Linked DNA regions of Methylobacterium currus. The protein of the gene in region 2 binds, or shares a complex with, the protein of the main gene of each other region. Links are inferred from orthologs where the notes say so. Each region holds a gene or a part of one and is shown on either strand. Other genes may lie near its edges.

Region 1 (10,827 bases), 1.0 Mb from region 2 along the record:
TGATCATCAGCGAGGCTACCGGCATCTCGCAGGAGGGCACCGGCTGGCCCTTCGCGCCGGGCCTGTGGTCGCGTGAGCAGGTCGAGGCCTGGAAGCCCGTGGTAGCGGCGGTGCACGAGGCCGGCGGGCGCATCGTCGCGCAGCTCTGGCACATGGGCCGGGTGGTCCATCCCGACTTCCTCGGCGGTCAGGCGCCAGTCTCGGCCTCGGCCACCACGGCGCCCGACCAGGCCCATACCTACGAGGGCAAGAAGCCCTACGCCCAGGCGCGGGCGTTGCGCGAGGACGAGATCCCGCGGCTCCTCGCGGACTACGCCAAGGCGGCCCGCAACGCGGTCGAGGCCGGCTTCGACGGGGTACAGATCCACGCCGCGAACGGCTACCTGATCGACCAGTTCCTGCGCGCGGGCACCAACCTGCGCCAGGACCGCTACGGCGGCTCCGTCGAGAATCGTATCCGCCTGCTGTCCGAGGTCGCCCGCGCCGTCGCTGAGACGGTCGGGGCCGACCGAACCGGCGTGCGCCTGTCGCCGAACGAGCCGATCCAGGGCGTCGACGACCCTGAGCCCGAGACCCTGTTCCCGGCGGCGGCCGCCGCCCTGTCGGAGATCGGCGTCGCCTTCCTCGAGCTGCGCGAGCCCGCCCCCGACGGCACCTTCGGCAAGCCGGCCCGTCCGCCGGTGGCGCCCGCCATCAAGGCCGCCTTCCGGGGCCCGCTGGTGCTGAACTCCGACTATGACGGTCCGCGGGCACAGGCCGCCCTCGACGAGGGCCGGGCCGACGCCATCGCGTTCGGCCGCCCCTACCTCGCCAATCCCGACCTGCCGGAACGGATCGCCAAGGGCGCGCCCCTCAACAAGGACGATTACAAGACCTGGTACAGCCAGGGTCCGGAGGGCTACACCGACTATCCGACCCTCGACGCCGCCTGAGGCAACGGCCCCCGGGGTGATCGTCCCTCCGCGTGCGGTGCAGCACGATCCGGCTTGACGCGCGGGCCAACGTTTGCGACGCCGCTCGGCGCCTGCCCGACGGGCAGGCGCCGTCCCGCCGGACGGCATCGTCGCGGCACGCGGAGACGACGCGCATGAGCAGCCCGGACACCACCAAGCCGGCGACCTCGCAGGAACCCAAGCAGCTCCTCCACCTGGTGTTCGGGGGCGAGCTGACCGACCTCGACAGCGTCACCTTCCGCGACCTCTCGAAGCTCGACGTGGTCGGCATCTTCCCCGATTATGCCAGCGCCGCCATGGCCTGGAAGGCGAAGGCGCAGCAGACGGTCGACAGCGCCCAGACCCGCTACTTCATCGTGCATCTCCATCGGCTGCTGCAGCCCTGAGCGGGCGGGCGGCGCGCACCCGCAGCGTTTTCGTTAAGGATCCCCCAAGGATCCTTGCACAGGAACGCAGGGGTGCCGCGCCATCGCGCATGCATGAAGGCATTGTGACGGTATCCCGGCACTGGTAAGAGCCTCGCCCGTCACACGAGAGCATCGTCGCGCGAGGGGCCCGCAATTGCGCGAAGCTCGATGCGATCCTCCCCTCACCCCGGCGCGCGCGGGCCTCATGGCGAGGCACCGCGCGGCAGCGCCGGGGATCTTCGCGCGGGCCACGATGGAAGCACGATGAAATCCTCGATCAAGATCGTCGCCGGCAATGCGAGCCGCCCGCTGGCCGAGGCGATCGCGGCCTATCTCGAGCAGCCCCTGGCGGTCTGCTCGGTCCGTCGCTTCGCCGACATGGAAATCTTCGTCGAGCTCCAGGAGAACGTGCGCGGCGAGGACGTGTTCATCGTCCAGTCGACGTCGTTCCCGGCCAACGATCACCTGATGGAACTGCTCATCATGATCGATGCCGCGCGGCGCTCCTCGGCGCGGCGGATCACCGCCGTGCTGCCCTATTTCGGCTATGCCCGGCAGGACCGGCGCACCTCGGGCCGCACCCCGATCTCGGCCAAGCTGGTGGCCAACCTCATCACCGAGGCCGGCGCCGACCGGGTGATGACCCTCGACCTGCATGCCGGCCAGATCCAGGGCTTCTTCGACATCCCGACCGACAACCTGTTCGCCGCCCCCGTGATGGTGCGCGACATCAAGGAGCGGCTCGACCCCGCCGACATGATGGTGGTGTCGCCCGATGTCGGCGGCGTGGTGCGGGCCCGCGCGCTCGCCAAGCGCATCGACGCGCCGCTCGCCATCGTCGACAAGCGCCGCGAGCGGCCCGGCGAATCGGAAGTGATGAACATCATCGGCGAGGTCGAAGGCCGCTCCTGCATCCTCGTCGACGACATCGTCGATTCCGGCGGCACCCTGGTCAATGCCGCCGAGGCCTTGCTCGCCAAGGGCGCCAAGGACGTCTCGGCCTACATCACCCACGGCGTGCTCTCGGGTGGTGCGGTGTCGCGGATCGCCTCCTCGAAGCTCAAGGAGCTGGTGATCACCGACTCGATCCAGCCGACCGCGGCGGTCAAGCTCGCCCGCAACATCCGGGTCGTCACCATCGCGCCGCTGCTCGGCGAGGCGATCGGGCGCACTGCCGACGAGTCGAGCGTCTCGAGCCTGTTCGTCTGATCGGCCCTTCGCCCGCCGCCCGACCGGCGGCGGGCGGCCCTTTCGGCGCGAAGGGACGACACCCGGCCCGCAGCAGCACTCGGCTTCGCGCAATCTCCGGGCGTCGCTCCGACCCCGCGAAATCCCCTGACCTGATCGCCCGACCTGCGAAACCGGTTTGCGCCGGGCCTGAGACGCGCCTATATATCGGACGATTCCCTCACAGCGTGAGACAGGCCGTCCTGAACTTCCGGGACGCCGGCGGGGCCTCCCGGCTCCGCCCCGGGCGCCCTGTCGCCGTCGAGGGGCCCGTGTTTGTACTGGCCGCTCCCCGGATGGGCGGCCGCCGCGCTCCCGCTCAAGGAGCGCCCCGAGGAGGTATGGTATGTCCCAGGGACCGTTGATGCCGAAGGCGACGGCCGTCTGGCTCGTCGAGAACACGTCGCTGTCCTTCGATCAGATCGCCGATTTCTGCAAGCTCCACCCCCTCGAGGTGAAGGGCATCGCCGACGGCGAGGTGGCGGCCGGCATCAAGGGTCTCGATCCGGTCTCGACCGGCCAGCTCACCCGCGAGGAGATCGAGCGGGCGCAAGGAAACCCGAACCACCGGATGAAGGTGGCGGTGTCGAAGGTGAAGCTGCCCGAGGTGAAGCGCACCAAGGGTCCGCGCTACACTCCCCTGTCCCGCCGCCAGGACCGGCCGAACGCCATCTTGTGGCTGCTGCGCAACCACCCGGAGCTGAAGGACGCGCAGGTGATGCGCCTCGTCGGCACCACCAAGTCGACGATCCAGCAGATCCGCGAGCGCACCCACTGGAATTCCGGCTCGCTGCAGCCGATGGACCCGGTGACCCTCGGCCTGTGCTCGCAGATCGACCTCGATTTCGAGGTGCAGCGCGCCGCCAAGGACCGGCCGCTGGTGGAATCCGCCGAGGGCGGCGCCACCCTGATGCCGCCCGAGCTTTCGGTCCTGCCCGAGCCCGAGGACCGCGACGAAGACCGTCGCCCCGGCCGCGGTGACGAGCGCCTGGACGCCGATTCGGTCTTCGCCCGCCTCAAGCCGATGCGGAAGGGCGAGGCGGACGAGGACGACGACGAGTATTGAGGTCTTCCAGACCCGGCGACGTCGAGTCAACGCTTCGATGGCCGACGCTTAACCCTCCCCTGCAAGTGGGGGAGGGTTGGGGCCGCGAGCTTCACGTCTCGAACAGAGACCCCTGCAAGGCGCCCTCCTCGGGCGCCTTCTTCGTCTCCGCCCCGGTCTCCCTGCGGCGGGCCGCCCGGCGCGGAGCCGGTTTCGGCGGGGTTTCGGGAGCCGGTGCGCCCTCCACCGTCGCCGCCACCCGCCCGTCGGCGAACTCGACCGTCACACGTCCCGCCGCCCGTGCCCCCGCGGCCGATCCGACCGGCGTGCCGGCCTCGTCGAGCACCAGCGCGTAGCCGCGGGCCAGCACGGCCCGGTAGTTGAGGCTGGAGAACAGGGCGGTCGCCCGCGACAGGCGCCCGGCCAAGCGCTCCAGACCGTGGCCCGGCGCCTGTTCCAGCCGGCGCGACAGCCCGTTCAGGCGCTCGCCCTGCACCGCCAGCACCCGCTCCAGGGCATGGCGCGGGCGGTGGTCGATCGCCGCCAGCCGCTCGCGCGCACGGGCGAGGCGCAAGGAGGGAGCGTTGCGGGCCAGCCCCTGGAGCGCCCGGTTGAGGCGCGCCTGCGCATCCCGGGCATTGGCCGCCAGAGCCGGGGCGAGGCGGGCCTCCGCGAGGTCGAGGCGCTGGCGCTTCTGGGCGAGCAACGCCTCCGGGCCCGGCAGCGCCCGCGTCAGACCGCGCAGCTCGCCCCGGCGCTGGTCGACGAGGCGCAGCAATGCGCCGGCATGGCGTCGGCTGAGGGATTCGAGGTCGACCAGCAGCTCGTGCAGCACCGGCACCGCCATCTCGGCGGCGCCCGTCGGGGTCGGGGCGCGCCGGTCGGCGGCGTGATCGATCAGCGTGACGTCGGTCTCGTGGCCGACGGCGGAGATCAGCGGGATCGCGCTCGCGGCGGCGGCCCGCACCACGATCTCCTCGTTGAAGCACCACAGGTCCTCGATCGAGCCTCCGCCGCGGGCGACGATCAGCACGTCCGGCCGCGGGATCGCGCCGCCGGGCTCCAGCGCGTTGAAGCCGTGGATCGCCGCCGCGATCTCTTCGGCCGCCCCCTCCCCCTGCACCCGCACCGGCCAGACCAGGACGTGGCGCGGGAACCGGTCGGCGAGGCGATGCAGGATGTCGCGGATCACCGCGCCGGTCGGCGAGGTGACGACGCCGACGACCACGGGCAGGTACGGCACCGGCCGCTTGCGGGCGGCATCGAACAGGCCCTCGGCCGCGAGCAGGCGGCGGCGCTCCTCCAGGAGCGCCATCCAGGCGCCGGCCCCGGCAGGCTCGAGCGAATCGACCACGATCTGGTAGGCGGACTTGCCCGGATAGGTCGTGATCCGCCCGGTGACCACGACCTCGAGCCCCTCCTTGGGCTTGTGGCGCAGCCGCAGCATCGTGCCCTTCCAGATCACGGCGTCGATCTTGGCGCCGCCGTCCTTGAGGCTGAAATAGGCGTGGCCGGAGCCGTGCGGGCCGCGATAGCCCGAGATCTCGCCCTTCAGGCGCACATGTCCGAACGCATCCTCCAGGGTGCGCTTGAGGGCACTCGCCAATTCGGTGACCGACCATTCGGGCACGTTGGCGATCGGGGCGGAGAGAGCGGAAGCCGACATCGCCACAAAGGCTACCGGCTCCGGCCGGGCCGCGGAAGGCCGGTCCGCCGCTTGAGCGAGCGAGTGTCCCCCGCGCATCAGTCGCAGGTGTCGCCCGGCCGGTTGCCGGCCGGGCGCGCCTTCCCTAAACCCTCGCGCGAGACACAGAGATCCTTTCGGGACCGGCGATGCGCGACCAGCACCCCCTCACCCTCCTGCTGATCGGCTCCGGCGGGCGCGAGCATGCCCTCGCCTGGAAGCTGGCGCAGAGCCCGCTCTGCCGGCGCCTGCTGATCGCCCCCGGCAATCCCGGCACCGCCGCCCACGGCACTAACCTGCCCCTCGACGTGACCGACCACGCGGCCGTGGTCGCCGCCTGCCGGCGCGAGGGCGTCGATTTCGTCGTGGTCGGCCCCGAGGCCCCGCTGGTGGCGGGCCTGGTCGACGCGCTCGCCGAGGCCGGCATCCGGGCCTTCGGGCCGAACGCGGCGGCTGCCCAGCTCGAAGGCTCGAAGGCCTTCACCAAGGAACTGTGCCGGGAGTTCTCGATCCCGACCGCCGCCTTCGCGCGGTTCCGCGCGGTCGAGCCGGCGCTCGCCTACCTGCGCGCCGGCCGCATCCCGGTCGTCGTCAAGGCGGACGGGCTCGCCGCCGGCAAGGGCGTGGTGGTGGCCGAGACCTTGGAACAGGCGGAAGCCGCGGTGGAGACCATGCTCGGCGGCGGGATGGGCGCCGCCGGGGCCGAGGTGGTGATCGAGGAATGCATGGTTGGCGAGGAGGCGAGCCTGTTCGCGCTCTGCGACGGCACGAACGCCGTGCTGCTCGGCACCGCCCAGGACCACAAGCGCGTCCATGACGGCGACAAGGGGCCGAATACCGGCGGCATGGGCGCCTATTCCCCCGCTCCCGTCCTGACCCCCGCGCTGGAGGCCGAGGTGATGGAGCGGATCATCCGCCCGACCCTCGACGGGATGCGGGCGCGGGGCACCCCCTTCTCGGGCATCCTCTATGCCGGGCTGATGCTGACCGCCGAGGGCCCGATGCTGATCGAGTACAACACCCGCTTCGGCGACCCCGAATGCGAGGTGCTGATGCCGCGCCTCGCCTCGGATCTGGTGCCGCTGCTGCTCGCGGCCAGCGAGGGCGACCTCTCGGGCGTGACGCCGGAGTGGCGCGACGAGGTTGCCCTGACTGTCATCATGGCGGCGCCCGGCTATCCGGGCACCGTCGCCAAGGGTTCGGAGATCCGCGGTCTGTCGGAGGCGCAAAGGGCCGGCGCCCTGGTGTTCCAGGCCGGGACCCGGCGCGACGGCGAGCGGCTGGTGGCCGATGGCGGCCGGGTCCTGGCCGTGACGGCGCTCGGCCGCGACGTGCGGGAGGCGCAGGCCCGCGCCTACGCCGCCCTCGACCGGATCGACTGGCCGGAGGGCTTCTGCCGCCGCGACATCGGCTGGCGCGCGGTCGCCCGCGAGACCTGAGCCGGGCTGCTGCGTTAACCTCGGCAGGTCCGCGCGCTGGCGCGGGCCAGATACCGTGGGGAGCGCCCGATGCCCGCCGACCTGTTTCCCGGTTTCACCTCGCACTGGATCGACCTGCCCGACGGGCGCTTCTTCGCCCGGGCCGGCGGCCCCGAGGAGGCCCCGCCCCTGGTGCTGCTGCACGGCTTTCCCCAGACCCATGCCTGCTGGCACAGGATCGCCCCGGCGCTCGCCCGCACCCACCGGGTGATCTGCCTCGATCTCAAGGGCTACGGCTGGTCGGCCGCGCCGGCCGGAGACCCCGGCCACGAGGCCTATTCCAAGCGGCAGATGGGCCGGGAGGTCGTCGCCGTGATGGAGCGGCTGGGCCATGTCCGCTTCGGCCTGATCGGCCACGACCGCGGCGCCCGGGTCGGCTACCGCCTCGCCCTCGACGAGCCGGGCCGGATCGACCGTCTCGCCCTCCTGGACATCCTGCCGACGGTGTCGCAGTGGCGGAAGATGGACCGGGAGCCGGACGCCTATCCGCATTGGCGCTTCCTGGCGCAAGCCGCCCCGATCCCCGAGAAGGCGATCGGCAAGGCTCCGATCCCGTACTACGAGGATCTGCTGCGGCTCTGGACCGGCGACGGCACCCTCGACGCCTTCTCTCCCGGTGCCCTCGACCTCTACCGCCAGAGCTGGAACGTGCCCGAGCGGATCCACGCCTCTTGCGAGGATTACCGCGCCGGGGCCGGCCCCGACCGGGCCGCCGACGAGGCCGACCTCGCCAAGGGGCGCCGCCTCGCCGGCCCGGTCCTGGTGCTGGTCGCCGACCGCTTCGTCGGCCGCGACGGGCTCGATCCGGTGCGGCAGGCCTGGACCGGCACCTTCGCACCGGGGGATACCACCTTCGAGATCGTCTCCTCGGGCCATTTCGTGGCCGAGGAGAACCCGGGGGCGACGCTTCCGATCCTGGAACGCTTCCTCGCGGCCTGATTCCGCCACAGACCCGCGCGGAGCGGGGGACCGCTCCCCGCCCCGGCCCGTAGCCCGGGCGGGCCGCCTGCGGCACAAGCCCTGCGGGCGCGCGGCGAGGTTTCTCACGCCGCAGGCGCCTCTCGTGCCGTAGGCACCTGGGGGAAACATCCGTGGGTCTGATCTACGCGCTCGGCGCCTTCCTGAGCTGGGGCCTCGTCGTCCCGGTTCACTTCCGCCTGCTCGACGGGGTGCCGGCCTGGGGCATCCTCGCCCACCGCATCGTCTGGTCGAGCCTGTTCATCGCGCTGCTGCTCCTCGCCCTGCGGGTGATGCGCCGGGCACCCCGGTTCACGCTGGAGCGCCGTCACGCCTTCCTGCTGCTCTCCGCGCTCATCATCGCGGGCAATTGGTCGCTCTACCTGTGGGCGGTGCAGAACGGGCGGATGCTGGAGGCGAGCCTCGGCTACTTCATCAACCCGCTCGTCAACGTGGCGCTCGGCGCCCTGGTGCTGCGCGAGACCTTGCGCCCGCTCCAGCTCGCCGCAGTGGCCCTCGCCGGCGTCGGCGTGGTCGCGGCCGTGGTGGCGGCCGGCACCCTGCCGTGGATCGCGCTCGCGCTCGCCGTCAGCTTCGCGATCTACGGCCTGATCCGCAAGCTGGTGCCGATCGACCCGATCCTGGGCCTCGGCGCCGAGACCTTCGCGCTCCTGCCGCTCGCGCTCGCCTACCTCGTCGTCGCACCGGCGCCCCCCGGCCAGGGCACCGGCCAGTGGCTGCTGCTGATGCTCACCGGCATCACCACCGCGGTCCCGCTGATGTGGTTCGCCGCCGCCGCCTCCCGCCTCAAGCTCTCGACCATCGGGCTGCTGCAATACCTCTCGCCGTCCTGCCTGCTGCTCTTGAGCGTGCTCGTCTACGGCGAATCGCTGCCGCCTTCCCGGGCCCTGGTCTTCGGGCTGATCTGGGCGGGACTGGCGCTCTACGCCCTCGACGCGGCGCGTCCGCGCCCCGTCGTGGCGCGCCAGCCCGAGGATTGCACAGGCTGAGGCAAGCTCCACCGGTCAAGCTTCCCCCGTCCAACCATAATCGCCGGGCTCTCTCGCCTCACGCGACGAATCGGCGGGGGCCCGGAATGATCCTGAACGAGGTAAAGGCGAGGGACGAGGACGGGCCGCACCCGATCTGGCTGGTGCTCGGCCCGTGGGCGGTGTTCGCCGTGGCGGTCGGTGGATTTCTGGCGCGCTGGCTGCCGTGACGGTCTTTCGACCGCCCTCCATCGCGTCAAGATCGGAATAGACTCGACCCTCGACGTCGTCCCGGGGCAGCGAAGCGGAACCCGGGATGACGCGGAGGGCGGAGGCACTGTCGAGCCGACCCGGCAAATCCCTTACGTCAGCATCTGCAAGTCGCCGTCCACCGCCAGCGCCTGGCCGGAGATGGTCTTGCCCCGCTCTGAGGCCAGGAACAGGATCTGGTCGGCGATCTGGCGGGCGGTGACGTAGTCCTTGATCGAGGCCGCCGCGAAGGCCGCCTGCTCCATCTCGGAAAAGCTGATGCCGCGCTGCTGCGCCTTGGCCTCCAGCACCCGGCGCTGGCGGTCGCCGGCGACGATGCCGGGGAGCACCGCGTTGACCCGGACGCCGTCGGGCCCGAGCTCGCGCGACAGCGACTTGGTGAAGCCGATCACCGCCCACTTCGCCGCCGCGTAGGGCGTGCGCAGCGGGAAGCCGAAGCGGCCCGCCACCGAGGACAGGTTGACGATCGACGGGTTCGCGCTCTTGCGCAGATGCGGCACCGCCAGGCGCACGCAGTTGAACTGCCCGGTGATGCAGATGTCGAGGGTGCGGTCCCAATCCTCCGGGTTGATCTCCTCCACGCGTCCCGTCGGCCCGGCGATGCCCGCATTGTTGATCAGCGAATCGAGCCCGCCGAGCGCGTCTTGCGCCTCCGCGAACAGCCGGGCGACGTCGTCGCGCGAGGCGACATCGGCATAGGTGCCGGTGATGCCGGCGGGCAGGGCCGCCAGGGCGTCGCGGTCGACGTCGCAGACATGGACCCGCGCGCCCTCCTCCACGAAGGCCCGGGCCACGTCGAGCCCGATGCCGCCGGCGCCCGCGGTGACCAGCACCTTCAGGCCGTTCAATCCCATGTCCATGATGTCCTCCGTGCTCGAGGGGCGGCCGCCCCATGGTCTCGATGCGAGGGCGCGAGGCGCCCCGTGGTCTCGATGCTAGTGCACTGACGCCTTCAGAAGGTACACCGCTCAGCACGATTTCCGCTGTGATTACAGCTGTTTGGCGAATGAGCATGTGGCTCGTTCGTCGGTGTCAGTGCACTAGGGCGCGAGGCGCCCCGTGGTCTCGATGAAGGCGGCGCTTCCGGCGATGTCGGCGGCGAGCGCCGCGCGGGCGCCCTCGGCATCGCCGGCGGCCAACGCCGCCACGAGGTTCGCGTGATGCGCCTGCGCCCCGCCCTCGGCGAGGCGGCGGGGCGAGGAGCGCATGTCGAGGTTGAGCACCGGCCCGATGCGCAGCCACAGGCCTTCGATGATCGCGATCAAGGAGGGCAGGCCGGCGGCCTCGTAGACGGCGAAATGCAGGTCGCGATTGGCCCGCATCGCCCGCTCCAGGTCGGGCTCGGGCGCCCGCACCTCGTGCCGGAACACCGCGTCGTGCTCCCGGATCGCCGCGAGGTCGCGGGGCGTGACGGCCAGCGCAGCCTCCGCCGCGGCGAAACCCTCGACGGCGATCCTCACGCGGGTCAGCTCGCGGAATTTGTGCAGCGTGATCACCGGCACCCGGACTGCGCGGTTCGGCAGCACCTCCAGGGCCTCGTCGGCGACGAGCCGCGACACCGCCTCCCGCGCCGGCATCATCGAGGTGCCGAGCCGCTCGGCGACCGTCCGCAGGGATAGCCGCTCGCCGGGCGCGAGCTCGCCGGCGATCAGCAGGTCGCGCAGGGCGTCGTAGACCTGCGTGCCCAGGGTGATCCGCGCCGGCGGCGCGACGCCGTCCCGGTCGGGGCGCTCGCGCGCCTCCCCTCCATGCAAGTCCCGCCTTTCCAAGCGGACCTCCCCTGCGTTCCTCCTGCCGGCGCATGCGGACGGTGTCTC
Region 2 (10,562 bases):
CCGAGGGCCTGGGTCTCCGGGTGTGCCGGCATCATGCCAGCCCGTCCAGAGCCCCGGTCCCCACTCACGCCATTGCCGCTTCCGGAGTCAGCCACGCCCAGTCCGATCCCGCCTGGTGCCGGAACCACGTCACCTGCCGCTTGGCATAGCGCCGCGTATCCGCCTGCCCGCGGGCCACTGCCTCGTCGTAGGAGAGGTTTCCCCGCAGATACGCGATCAGCCCCGGCACGCCGTGGGCGCGCATCACCGGCAGCATCGGGTCGAGCCCGCGGGCGGCCAGGGCCTGCACCTCGTCGAGAGCGCCGGCCGCCATCATGGCGAGGAAACGGGCGTCGATCCGGGCCCGTAACCCCTCACGATCCGGGGTGAGGAACAGCTTGCGGCAGGGTAGGCCGGTGAGCGGCCCCGGCCGGCGGGCGGCCTGGAAGGCGGCGATCGGCTGGCCCGTGGCGGCCAGCACTTCCAGCGCCCGCAGCACCCGCAAGCGGTCGTTGGGATCGAGACGGGCGGCGCCGTCCGGGTCCTTGAGGGCGAGGGCGGCGTGGAGCTCGGGCGTGTCGCGCCCCTCGGCGCCGGCGCGCACAGCGGCGCGGACTTCGTCCGGCACCGGCGGGATCTCCGAGAGGCCCTCGGTCAGGCCCATGAAGTAGAGGCCGGTGCCTCCGACGACGATCGGCAGCCGGCCCGCTTCCCAGGCCTCCGCCAAGGCGCGGCCGGCCTCCGCCAGGTAATGGCCGACGGAGAAGTTCACCGCGCCGTCGACCGTGCCGTAGAGGCGGTGGGGCGCCAGCAGTTCCTCCTCGGGCGACGGCCGCGCGGTGAGGCGATGCAGGTCGCGATAGACCTGCATCGAATCGGCGTTGATCACCGCGCCGCCGTGCCGGCGGGCCAGGGCCAGCGCCAGGGCCGACTTGCCCGAGGCGGTCGGCCCTGCGATGAGGATCGCCCGAACCCGCCCGTCCATGTCTGCCCCTCATCAACGCGCGGACGGGACATCGCCCCGCCAAGCTCGAGTCCGTCCGATGACCCTGGTCGCCACCCTGATAGCAAACCCGGAGCGCCCCGCCATCACCGACGCGGTGCTGGCCGAGGCCCGGCGGGTGCTGGCGACCGAGCACCAGCCGCGCATCCTGCACGGCGAGGTCGCGGCCGAGATCCTGGTCGAGGGCGCGCCTGCCGCCGCCGCGGCGCTCGCCGAGCGCCTGCGCACGGCGCTCGCAGGCGAGCCGATCGACGTGGCCGTGCAGGTCTCAGGGCCGCACCGGCGCAAGCGGCTCTTCCTCGCCGACATGGATTCCACCATGATCGGCCAGGAATGCATCGACGAGCTCGCCGACCAGGTCGGCCTCAAGGCCCATGTGGCGGCGATCACCGAGCGGGCGATGCGGGGCGAGATCGCCTTCGAGCCGGCCCTGCGCGAGCGCGTCGCCCTGTTGAAGGGCTTAGCCCTCGGCGCCATCGACGAGGTGATCGCCTCGCGCATCACCCTGACGCCGGGCGGGCGCACGCTGGTGCGCACGCTCAAGGCGCACGGCGCCTACACGGCTCTGGTGTCCGGCGGCTTCACCCTGTTCACCGGGCCGGTGGCGGCGCAGATCGGGTTCGACGAGCACCGCTCGAACCGCCTGGAGACCGCGGGCGAGACGCTGGCCGGCACCGTCGCCGAGCCGATCGTCGGGCGCGACGCCAAGCGCGCGGCGCTGATCGAGCTGCGCGGCCGCCTCGGTCTCGACCCGGCCGAGACCCTGGCGGTCGGCGACGGCGCCAACGACCTGGCGATGCTGGAGGAGGCGGGCCTCGGGGTCGCGTTCCGGGCCAAGCCCGCGGTCGCCGCCGCCGCGCAGGCCCGCATCGATCACGGCGACCTCACGGGGCTCCTCTACCTGCAGGGCTTCGCGGCGGCCGAGTTCACCGAATAGGTTGCGTTCCGGGCAGCCCCCGCTACACGAGGCCGGATGTCGACCGGCCTGATTCCGCATCCCGACGGCTGCCCGCGCTGCTGGTGGCCGGGCACCGATCCGCTCTACGTCGCCTATCACGACACCGAGTGGGGCGTGCCGGAGCACGACGACCGCGCCCTCTACGAGAAGCTGATCCTCGACGGGTTCCAGGCTGGCCTGTCCTGGATCACCATCCTGCGCCGGCGCGACGGTTTCCGGAGTGCCTTTGCGGGCTTCGACCCCGAGGCGATCGCGCGGTTCGGACCTGGAGAGGTCGAGGCGCTGATGCAGGATACCGGCATCATCCGCAACCGCGCCAAGATCGAGGCGACGATCCGCAGCGCGCGGGCCTATCTGGCGATCCAGGAGCGCGGCCCCGGCTTCTCGGCCTTCCTGTGGGATTTCGTCGACGGGCGCCCGCTCCAGCCGCGACCTGCGACCCGCGCCGACATCCCGACCGAGAGCCCGGCCTCGCGGGCGCTGTCGAAGGCCCTCAAGGCGCAAGGCTTCGGCTTCTGCGGCCCGACCATCGTCTATGCCTTCATGCAGGCGGTCGGCATGATCAACGACCACCTCGTCGGCTGCTGCCGCCACGCCGCTTGCGCCGCCCTGCCGGGGCCTTGCACGTCTCTGCGAGGGCCCGGCGGTCCTGGGACATCGCCTGAGGATCTCGCGTGACCCGCCAGCCGCGGGCGTGGCAGCGGATGCTGTCGGGACGGCGCCTCGACCTCCTCGATCCCTCGCCCCTCGACGTCGAGATCGCCGACATCGCCCACGGTCTCGCCCGGGTGGCGCGCTGGAACGGCCAGACCGCCGGCCCGCACGTCTTCTCGGTGGCCCAGCACGCACTCCTCGTCGAGGCGATCGGCGGCGCCTTCGAACCCGGCCTCACGGCAGCCGGGCGGCTGGAACTGCTCCTGCACGACGCGCCCGAATACGTGATCGGCGACATCATCTCGCCCTTCAAGGCGGCGATCGGCCATTCCTACAAGGCGGTGGAGACCCGGCTGCTCGCGGCAATCCGCCTGCGCTTCGGCCTCACCCCTGCGCCCACGGCCGCGATGCAGCGCCTGATCAAGCGGGCCGACCGCTTGAGCGCCTATCTGGAGGCGACGCGGCTCGCCGGCTTCTCGCAGACGGAAGCGGTGCGGGTCTTCGGCCGGCCCGACCGCCTCGACACCCCCCTCGATTCTCTGCTCGACCCCTGGCCGACCGCCGAGGCGCAAGGGGCGTTCCTCGCCCGTTTCCACGACTTGGCCGAGGCCTTGCACGCCATCCCCGTGCCTTGAGCCTCCCGTATCTCGAGCCGAAGGATTTTTCGCCGCCATGCCGACCCTGCACGTCTGCGCCCTGTCCCGCCTGCCCGAGACCGTGGCGACGACGGGCGCGCGCCACGTGGTGACGCTGATCAATGTCGGCACGCCGGTGACGCGGCCCGCTTCCATCGCCGAAGCCGACCATCTGTTCGTCGGCATCAGCGATATCACCGACGCGCTTGACGGCCACGTGCTGCCGGACGAGGCGCATGTGCGGCGGCTGCTCGATTTCGTGCGCGCCTGGCCGCGGGAGCAGCCCCTGGTGATCCACTGCTATGCCGGCATCAGCCGCTCGACGGCCGCCGCCTTCATCACCGCCTGCGCCCTGCGGCCGGACCGCGACGAGGCCGAGATCGCCCGCGAGCTTCGCCAGGCCTCGCCGTCCGCGACGCCGAACCGGCGCCTGGTCGCGGTGGCGGACGCGCTGCTGGAGCGGGATGGGCGCATGATCTCGGCCGTTGCGGCGATCGGCCGCGGCGCGGACGCCTTCGAAGGCGAGCCCTTCAGCGTCACCATCGACTGATTCCACTGTGGCCGAAACGCAGCCCTGGCGCGCAAACGGGCATAGACGTGGCCCTGCGGCACCGCCGAAGGGTTGTTTCGCGCCATCTCACTCGCCATAACCCGTCGCTCATCATGGGAGCATCTTAGCGCATGTCCGCAGCCCGGTCCGATGCCAGCCGCGCGGCCGTCTCCGCACCCGCCGGCCCGGCCGGAACCGCGGATCTGCCGTTCGAGAAGGCCCTCGAGGAACTCGAGGGCATCGTCCAGCGCCTGGAACAGGGCAACGTGCCGCTCGACGAATCCGTCGCGATCTACGAGCGCGGCGAGGCCCTCAAGCGTCACTGCGAGACGCTGCTGCAGCGCGCCGAGGCGCGCATCCAGCGCATCACTCTCGGGGCGGACGGACGCGCCGCCGGGACGGCGCCGCTCGATGTCGCCTGATCGCTCCCAAACCTCCCGCCCCGGCTTCCGGCGGCGGGGTCTCCCCTTCCGGACGTGAGGATGGCTCCGGTGTCACCGCTCAATCTTCCCCTCCTCGACCGCGTCCGCGAGCCGGCGGATCTCCGCCAGCTGCCCGAGAGCGACCTCGCCCAGCTCGCCGCCGAGCTGCGCGCCGAGACCATCGACGCCGTCTCGGTCACCGGCGGCCATCTCGGCGCGGGCCTCGGCGTCGTCGAGCTCACCGTCGCCCTGCACTACGTCTTCAACACCCCGGACGACCGCCTGATCTGGGATGTCGGCCACCAGGCCTATCCCCACAAGATCCTCACGGGCCGCCGCGACCGCATCCGCACCCTGCGCCAGGGTGGCGGCCTCTCGGGCTTCACCAAGCGCGCCGAGAGCCCCTACGATCCCTTCGGCGCGGCCCATTCCTCCACCTCCATCTCCGCCGGCCTCGGCATGGCCATCGGCCGCGACCTGAGCGACGCCGCCGCGAAGGCGCGCGGCGAGACGCCCCCGCGCCGCAACGTCGTGGCGGTGATCGGCGACGGCTCGATCTCGGCCGGCATGGCCTACGAGGCGATGAACAATGCCGGCGCGCTGAAGTCGCGCCTCATCGTCATCCTCAACGACAACGACATGTCGATCGCGCCCCCCGTCGGCGCCATGTCGTCCTATCTCGCCCGGCTGGTCTCGGGCGACACCTACCGGTCGCTGCGCGACACCGCCAAGCAGTTCGGCCGCCTGTTGCCGAAGGCGATCTACGACACCGCGGCGCGTGCGGAAGAGTATGCCCGCGGCATCCTGGCCGGCGGCGGCACGATGTTCGAGGAGCTCGGCTTCCACTATGTCGGGCCGATCGACGGCCACAACCTCGACCACCTGCTCCCCGTCCTCAAGAACGTGCGCGACGCGCCGGACGGCCCGGTGCTGGTCCACGTCGTCACGCAGAAGGGCAAGGGCTACGCCCCCGCAGAGGCCGCCGCCGATCGCGGCCACGCGGTGGTGAAGTTCGACGTCATCTCGGGCAAGCAGACCAAGGCCAAGCCGAACGCCCCGGCCTATACCCGCGTGTTCGGCGAGAGCCTGATCAAGGCGGCCAATGTCGACGACAAGGTGGTGGCGATCACCGCCGCGATGCCGTCGGGCACGGGCGTGGACCTGTTCGCCAAGGTGCATCCGGACCGGACCTTCGACGTCGGCATCGCCGAGCAGCACGCGGTGACCTTCGCGGGCGGGCTGGCGACGGAAGGGTTCCGGCCGTTCTGCGCGATCTACTCGACGTTCCTGCAGCGCGGCTACGACCAGCTGGTGCACGACGTGGCGTTGCAGAACCTTCCCGTGCGCTTCGCCCTCGACCGGGCCGGGCTGGTGGGGGCCGACGGGGCGACGCATGCGGGCGCCTTCGACCTCGCCTATCTGTGCTGCCTGCCGAACATGACGGTGATGGCGGCCTCCGACGAGGCCGAGCTGGTGCACATGGTGGCGACGGCGCATGCGCATGATTCGGGTCCGATCGCGTTCCGCTACCCGCGGGGCGAGGGCGTGGGCGTCGAGCTGCCGGAGACGGGCGAGGTGCTGCCGATCGGCAAGGGTCGGGTGATCCGGCATCCGGAGGGGGCGCGGGTGGCTTTGCTCAGCCTCGGCACGCGGCTTTCGGAGGCGCTGAAGGCGGCGGAGCGGCTCGAGGCGTCGGGCATCGGGGTGACGGTGGCGGATGCGCGGTTCGCCAAGCCTCTGGACGAGGCGCTGATCCTGGACCTGGCGGCGAGCCACGAGGTGCTGGTGACGCTGGAAGAGGGGTCGGTGGGCGGCTTCGGGGCGATGGTGCTGCACCTGCTGTCGTCGCGCGGCGCGCTCGACGAGGGCAGGGTGCGGGTGCGGACGCTGACGCTGCCGGACGCCTACCAGGAGCATGACACGCCGGAGCGGATGTACGCGGAAGCGGGGCTCGACGCGCCGTCGATCGTCAAGGTCGTCGAGGCGACCCTGCCGGCCCGCGAGGAGCCCAAGGCCGCCAGCAACGTGGTCAGCGTCGCCCGGCGCCAGCGCTGAGCCTGGGCCGCGTCCGCCGGACGCGGCCCGATCTCCGTTACTTGATGACCGCGCAGGCGATGCGGGCGCCCGCATTGCCGATCGGCTGGGTGGCGTGGTCGTCCTCGTTGGCGTGGATGATCAGGGCCGAGCCGTCATTGTCCTTCAAGCCGCCCTCGCCGGTGAGCGGCGTGTCGCTCGACACCTCCGCATTCACCGAGCCGTCGGCATTGGCGTAGACGTTCGGCAGATCGCCCTCGTCGGGTCCCTCCGGGTTCAGGAGGCCGTGCTTGGCGTTGTCGTGATTGACGTGCGCCTTCGACTCCTGGAACTTGTCGGTATCGGCGCAGCTGCCGACCGCGTGGAAGTGGATGCCGTGCCAGCCGGGCGGCAGGCCGCCGGCCTGGATCGTCAGCCGCATCACCAGGGTGTTGGCGCCGTCCCGGAGCGCGATCTTGCCGATTGTCTCGCCCTTGTTGTTGACGATCGGCGCGTCGTAGGTCGTCGGGGTGGCCTGATCCGCAGGCTTGTCCTGCGCGAGGGCCGGGGCTGCGAGGCCAAGGGCCAGGACGCTCGCGAGCGTGACGAGTCTCATGGAAAATTCTCCTCGTTGCCGCGGTGTAGCTAGGGCGCGCAACGGCCTCGGGGACAGGCCGGCGCGCATGCAACCGCGAGAGAAGCGGTCGTAACCGACCAAGGGTAGAGGGTGATGACGACGGGCGAGCGCCTGCGGGCCGACCGCCTCCTGGTGGAGGCGGGCCATTTCGAGAGCCGGGCGCGCGCCCAGGCCGCCATCGAGGCCGGGTTGGTAAGGGCGGACGGCGCTGTGGTGCGCCGGGCCTCCGACCTGATCGCCCGCGGTGCCGCCCTCGTCGCCGAGGCGCCGCACCCTTACGTCTCCCGCGGCGGGCTGAAGCTCGCCGCCGCCCTCGACGCCTTCGGCCTCGACCCGTCGGGCCGGGTCTGCCTCGATCTCGGCGCCTCGACCGGCGGCTTCACCGACGTGCTCTTGCGCCGCGGCGCGGCCTTCGTCCACGCCGTTGATGTCGGCCGTGGCCAACTCCATCCGAGCCTCGCCGGCGATCCCCGCGTCTCGGCTCTCGAGGCGACCGATGCCCGCTCCCTCACCCCATTCCCCGAGCCGCCCTCCCTCCTGGTGATCGACGTGAGCTTCATCTCCCTGCGGCTGGTCCTGCCGCCCGTGATTCCGCTCCTGGCCCCGGGCGCTGCGCTCGCGGCGTTGATCAAGCCGCAATTCGAGGCCGGGCGCGAGCATGTCGGCCGCGGCGGATTGGTGCGTGACGAGGCCGTGCGGGACGAGGTCTGCGCGCGGATCGGCGCGCTGGTGGCGTCCTTGGGCTTCACGATCCGCGGTCTGATCCCGTCGCCGGTCGAGGGCGGTGACGGCAACCGGGAATTCCTGATCGGCGCCGTGCGGGAGCTTGGGCGATGAGCGAGACACTGGACATCGCCCGCCTGGGCCTGCGCGGCGACGGGGTGACGGCGGACGGGGTCGTGGTGCCCGGCGCCCTGCCGGGCGAGACCGTGCGGGCGCAGGCCGAGGAGGGGACCCGCCCGCCCCGCGCCCGGCTCGACGCGGTGCTCAACCCATCGGCCGATCGGATCGAGCCGTTCTGCCCGTATTTCGGCACCTGCGGCGGCTGCGCGATCCAGCACCTTGCGCCTCCGCCTTACGCCGAGTGGAAGCGCGATCTCGTCGTCGGCGCGCTGGCGCGGGCGGGGATCGAGGCGCCGGTGGCGCCGCTCCTCGACGCGCATGGATCGGGGCGCCGCCGCATCACCCTGCACGTAAGGGCAGGCGAGGGCGGGCCTGTCGCCGGATTCATGGCGGCGCGCAGCCATGCCCTGGTGGCGATCGACCATTGCCCGATCACTGAAGCGGCCCTGCACCGCGCCCCGGAGGTCGCCCGCCGAGTGAGCCGGCCGCTCGGAGGCGGCGGCGGAAAGCCCCTCGACGTGCAGGTGACCGCGACCGCGGGCGGCCTCGACGTCGATATCCGCGGCCACGGGCCGGCCTCCGACCGGGTACGGCAGGCCCTTGTGCTGCTCGCGGGCGAACTCGACCTCGCCCGGCTCTCCCTCCACGGCGACGTCTTGATCGTGCGCCGCCCGCCGGAGATCCCGGCCGGCCGCTCCCGGCTGGTGCCGCCCGCGGGCGGCTTCCTCCAGGCGACGGCGGACGGCGAGGCGACCTTGGCCCGCCTCGTCGTCGAGGGCGTCGGCAAGGCGAAGCGCGTCGTCGACCTCTTCTCCGGCGCCGGCGCCTTCTCGCTGGCGCTGGCCGAGGCCCACACCGTCCACGCGGTCGAGGGCGAGGCTGCGGCGCTCACCGCCCTCGACCGCGCCTTTCGCGAGACGGCGGGCCTGCGTACCATCACGACCGAGCGCCGCGACCTGTTCAGGCGCCCGCTGCTGGCGCCGGAGCTCGACCGCTACGACGCCGCGGTATTCGACCCGCCCCGGGCCGGTGCCGAGGCGCAGAGCGCGAGGCTCGCCGAATCGAAGGTGCCGGTGGTGGTCGGCGTCTCCTGCGACGCCGGCAGCTTCGCGCGCGACGCCGCCCTGCTGGTGCGCGGCGGCTACCGGCTGGAGGCGGTCACCCCGGTCGACCAGTTCCGGCACTCGCCGCATGTCGAGATCGTCGGGGTGTTTCGCCGGCCGGGGAAGAAGCGCTGATCCGTCACGCTTCCGGCGCCGCCGGCACCTGCCCGCCGGCCACGGTTCGCCGTGGCTGGAGCAGCAGGGCCAGCAGCCCGGTCCACCCGGTCTGGTGCGCGGCTCCGAGGCCCGCCCCCGTATCACCATGGAAATACTCATGGAACGGGACGTGGTCGCGAAAGTGCGGATCGTCCTGGAACAGGGGATTGTCGCCGAGCACCGGCCGTCGGCCGTCGGGGCCGCGCAGCACCAGGCGGGTGAGGCGGGCGGACAGCTCGTCGGCGATCTCCGGCAGGGTGAGATAGGTCTTCGAGCCCGCCGGGCACTCGATCTTGAAGTCCGGCCCATAGAAGCGGCCGAACTCGGTCAGGGCCTCGACCAGCAGGAAATTGATCGGCAGCCAGATCGGGCCGCGCCAGTTCGAGTTGCCGCCGAACACCGCGGTGGTCGATTCCGCCGGCTCGTAATCGACCGCGAAGGTCTGGCCGTCCCAGGGGAAGCGGAACGGCGCCGCCGCGTGCGCCTTCGAGACCGAGCGCACGCCGTGGGGAGACAGGAACTCGGTCTCGTCGAGCATGCGGCGCAGCAACGCCTTCATGCGATGGCGCCGCAGCAGCGAGAGCAGAACCCGGTTGCCGCGGCCCGGCTCCTCCCAGCGCGAGACCTGGGCGGCGAGGTCGGGGCGGTGGGCGAGGATCCAGCGGGCGCGGCGGGCGAAATCGGGGAAGCGCTCGGAAAAGTCCTCGTCCAGCACCTCGACGGCGCAGAGCGGGATCAGCCCGACCAGCGAGCGCACCCGCAGCGGCACCTGGCGGCCGTCGGGCAGGCTCAGCACGTCGTAGTAGAACTCGTCCGCCTCGTCCCACAATCCGGAACTGTCACCCCCGACATGGGTCATCGCCTCGGCGATGGTCAGGAAATGCTCGAAGAACTTGGTGGCGATGTCCTCGTAGACCGGGTCCTCGATCGCCAGTTCGAGGGCGATGCGCATCAGGTTGAGGCTGTACATCGCCATCCAGGCGGTGCCGTCGGCTTGGTCCAGGGTGCCGCCGGTGGGAAGTTTCGCCGAGCGGTCGAAGATGCCGATATTGTCGAGGCCGAGGAAGCCGCCCTGGAAGACGTTGCGGTCGCCGGCATCCTTGCGGTTCACCCACCAGGTGAAGTTCAGCATCAGCTTGTGGAAGACGCGCTCGAGGAAGGCGCGGTCGGGCTTGCCCGTCATCGCCTGATCCATGCGGTAGACGCGCAGGGCCGCCCAGGCATGGACCGGCGGGTTCACGTCGCCGAAGGCCCATTCGTAGGCCGGGAGTTGCCCGTTCGGGTGCATGTACCATTCGCGGGTGAGCAGGATCAGCTGGCCCTTGGCAAAGGCCGGATCGATCAGCGCGAAGGTCACGCAGTGGAAGGCGAGGTCCCAGGCCGCGTACCAGGGATATTCCCACTTGTCCGGCATCGAGACGATGTCGGCATTGTTGAGATGCGTCCAGTCGCTGTCGCGGCCGTGACGGCGCTCGTCCGGCGGGGCCGGCTGGGCCGGGTCGCCGGAAAGCCAGCGCCGAACGTCGAAATGGTAGAATTGCTTCGACCACAGCATCCCGGCCAGTGCCTGGCGCTGCACCAGGCGGGCATCCGGATCGCTCACGTCGCG

The links.
Region 1: the proteins of DA075_RS26855 (region 2) and xseA are in contact, whole or in part, in a cryo-EM structure (PDB 8TXR), measured with the Escherichia coli proteins. The link is inferred for Methylobacterium currus from one-to-one orthologs.

What each region holds. Positions count from the first base shown.
Region 1 is NZ_CP028843.1:4,841,941-4,852,767, forward strand. The notes cover bases 3,022-5,963. They hold xseA (exodeoxyribonuclease VII large subunit), read right to left. Parts: upstream 5,299-5,963; coding sequence 3,745-5,298; downstream 3,022-3,744. Other genes in these bases: DA075_RS22465 (DUF1013 domain-containing protein), read left to right, coding at 3,022-3,653; purD (phosphoribosylamine--glycine ligase), read left to right, coding at 5,466-5,963. Outside these bases: DA075_RS22450 (alkene reductase), read left to right, coding at 1-932; DA075_RS22455 (DUF4170 domain-containing protein), read left to right, coding at 1,088-1,339; DA075_RS22460 (ribose-phosphate pyrophosphokinase), read left to right, coding at 1,625-2,569; more of DA075_RS22465, read left to right, coding at 2,934-3,021; more of purD, read left to right, coding at 5,964-6,755; DA075_RS22480 (alpha/beta fold hydrolase), read left to right, coding at 6,825-7,733; EamA family transporter RarD, read left to right, coding at 7,886-8,761; DA075_RS38195 (hypothetical protein), read left to right, coding at 8,848-8,970; DA075_RS22490 (SDR family oxidoreductase), read right to left, coding at 9,103-9,870; DA075_RS22495 (GntR family transcriptional regulator), read right to left, coding at 10,051-10,779. UniProt on the Escherichia coli protein: Bidirectionally degrades single-stranded DNA into large acid-insoluble oligonucleotides, which are then degraded further into small acid-soluble oligonucleotides.
Region 2 is NZ_CP028843.1:5,840,888-5,851,449, forward strand. What follows is about bases 2,879-5,555. They hold DA075_RS26855 (exodeoxyribonuclease VII small subunit), read left to right. Parts: upstream 2,879-3,910; coding sequence 3,911-4,201; downstream 4,202-5,555. Other genes in these bases: DA075_RS26845 (YfbR-like 5'-deoxynucleotidase), read left to right, coding at 2,879-3,229; DA075_RS26850 (tyrosine phosphatase family protein), read left to right, coding at 3,267-3,779; dxs (1-deoxy-D-xylulose-5-phosphate synthase), read left to right, coding at 4,262-5,555. In the rest of the region: tRNA (adenosine(37)-N6)-dimethylallyltransferase MiaA, read right to left, coding at 65-964; phosphoserine phosphatase SerB, read left to right, coding at 1,023-1,919; DA075_RS26840 (DNA-3-methyladenine glycosylase I), read left to right, coding at 1,956-2,618; more of DA075_RS26845, read left to right, coding at 2,645-2,878; more of dxs, read left to right, coding at 5,556-6,256; DA075_RS26865 (superoxide dismutase family protein), read right to left, coding at 6,294-6,830; DA075_RS26870 (TlyA family RNA methyltransferase), read left to right, coding at 6,945-7,688; DA075_RS26875 (class I SAM-dependent RNA methyltransferase), read left to right, coding at 7,685-8,932; DA075_RS26880 (MGH1-like glycoside hydrolase domain-containing protein), read right to left, coding at 8,937-10,562. UniProt on the Escherichia coli protein: Bidirectionally degrades single-stranded DNA into large acid-insoluble oligonucleotides, which are then degraded further into small acid-soluble oligonucleotides.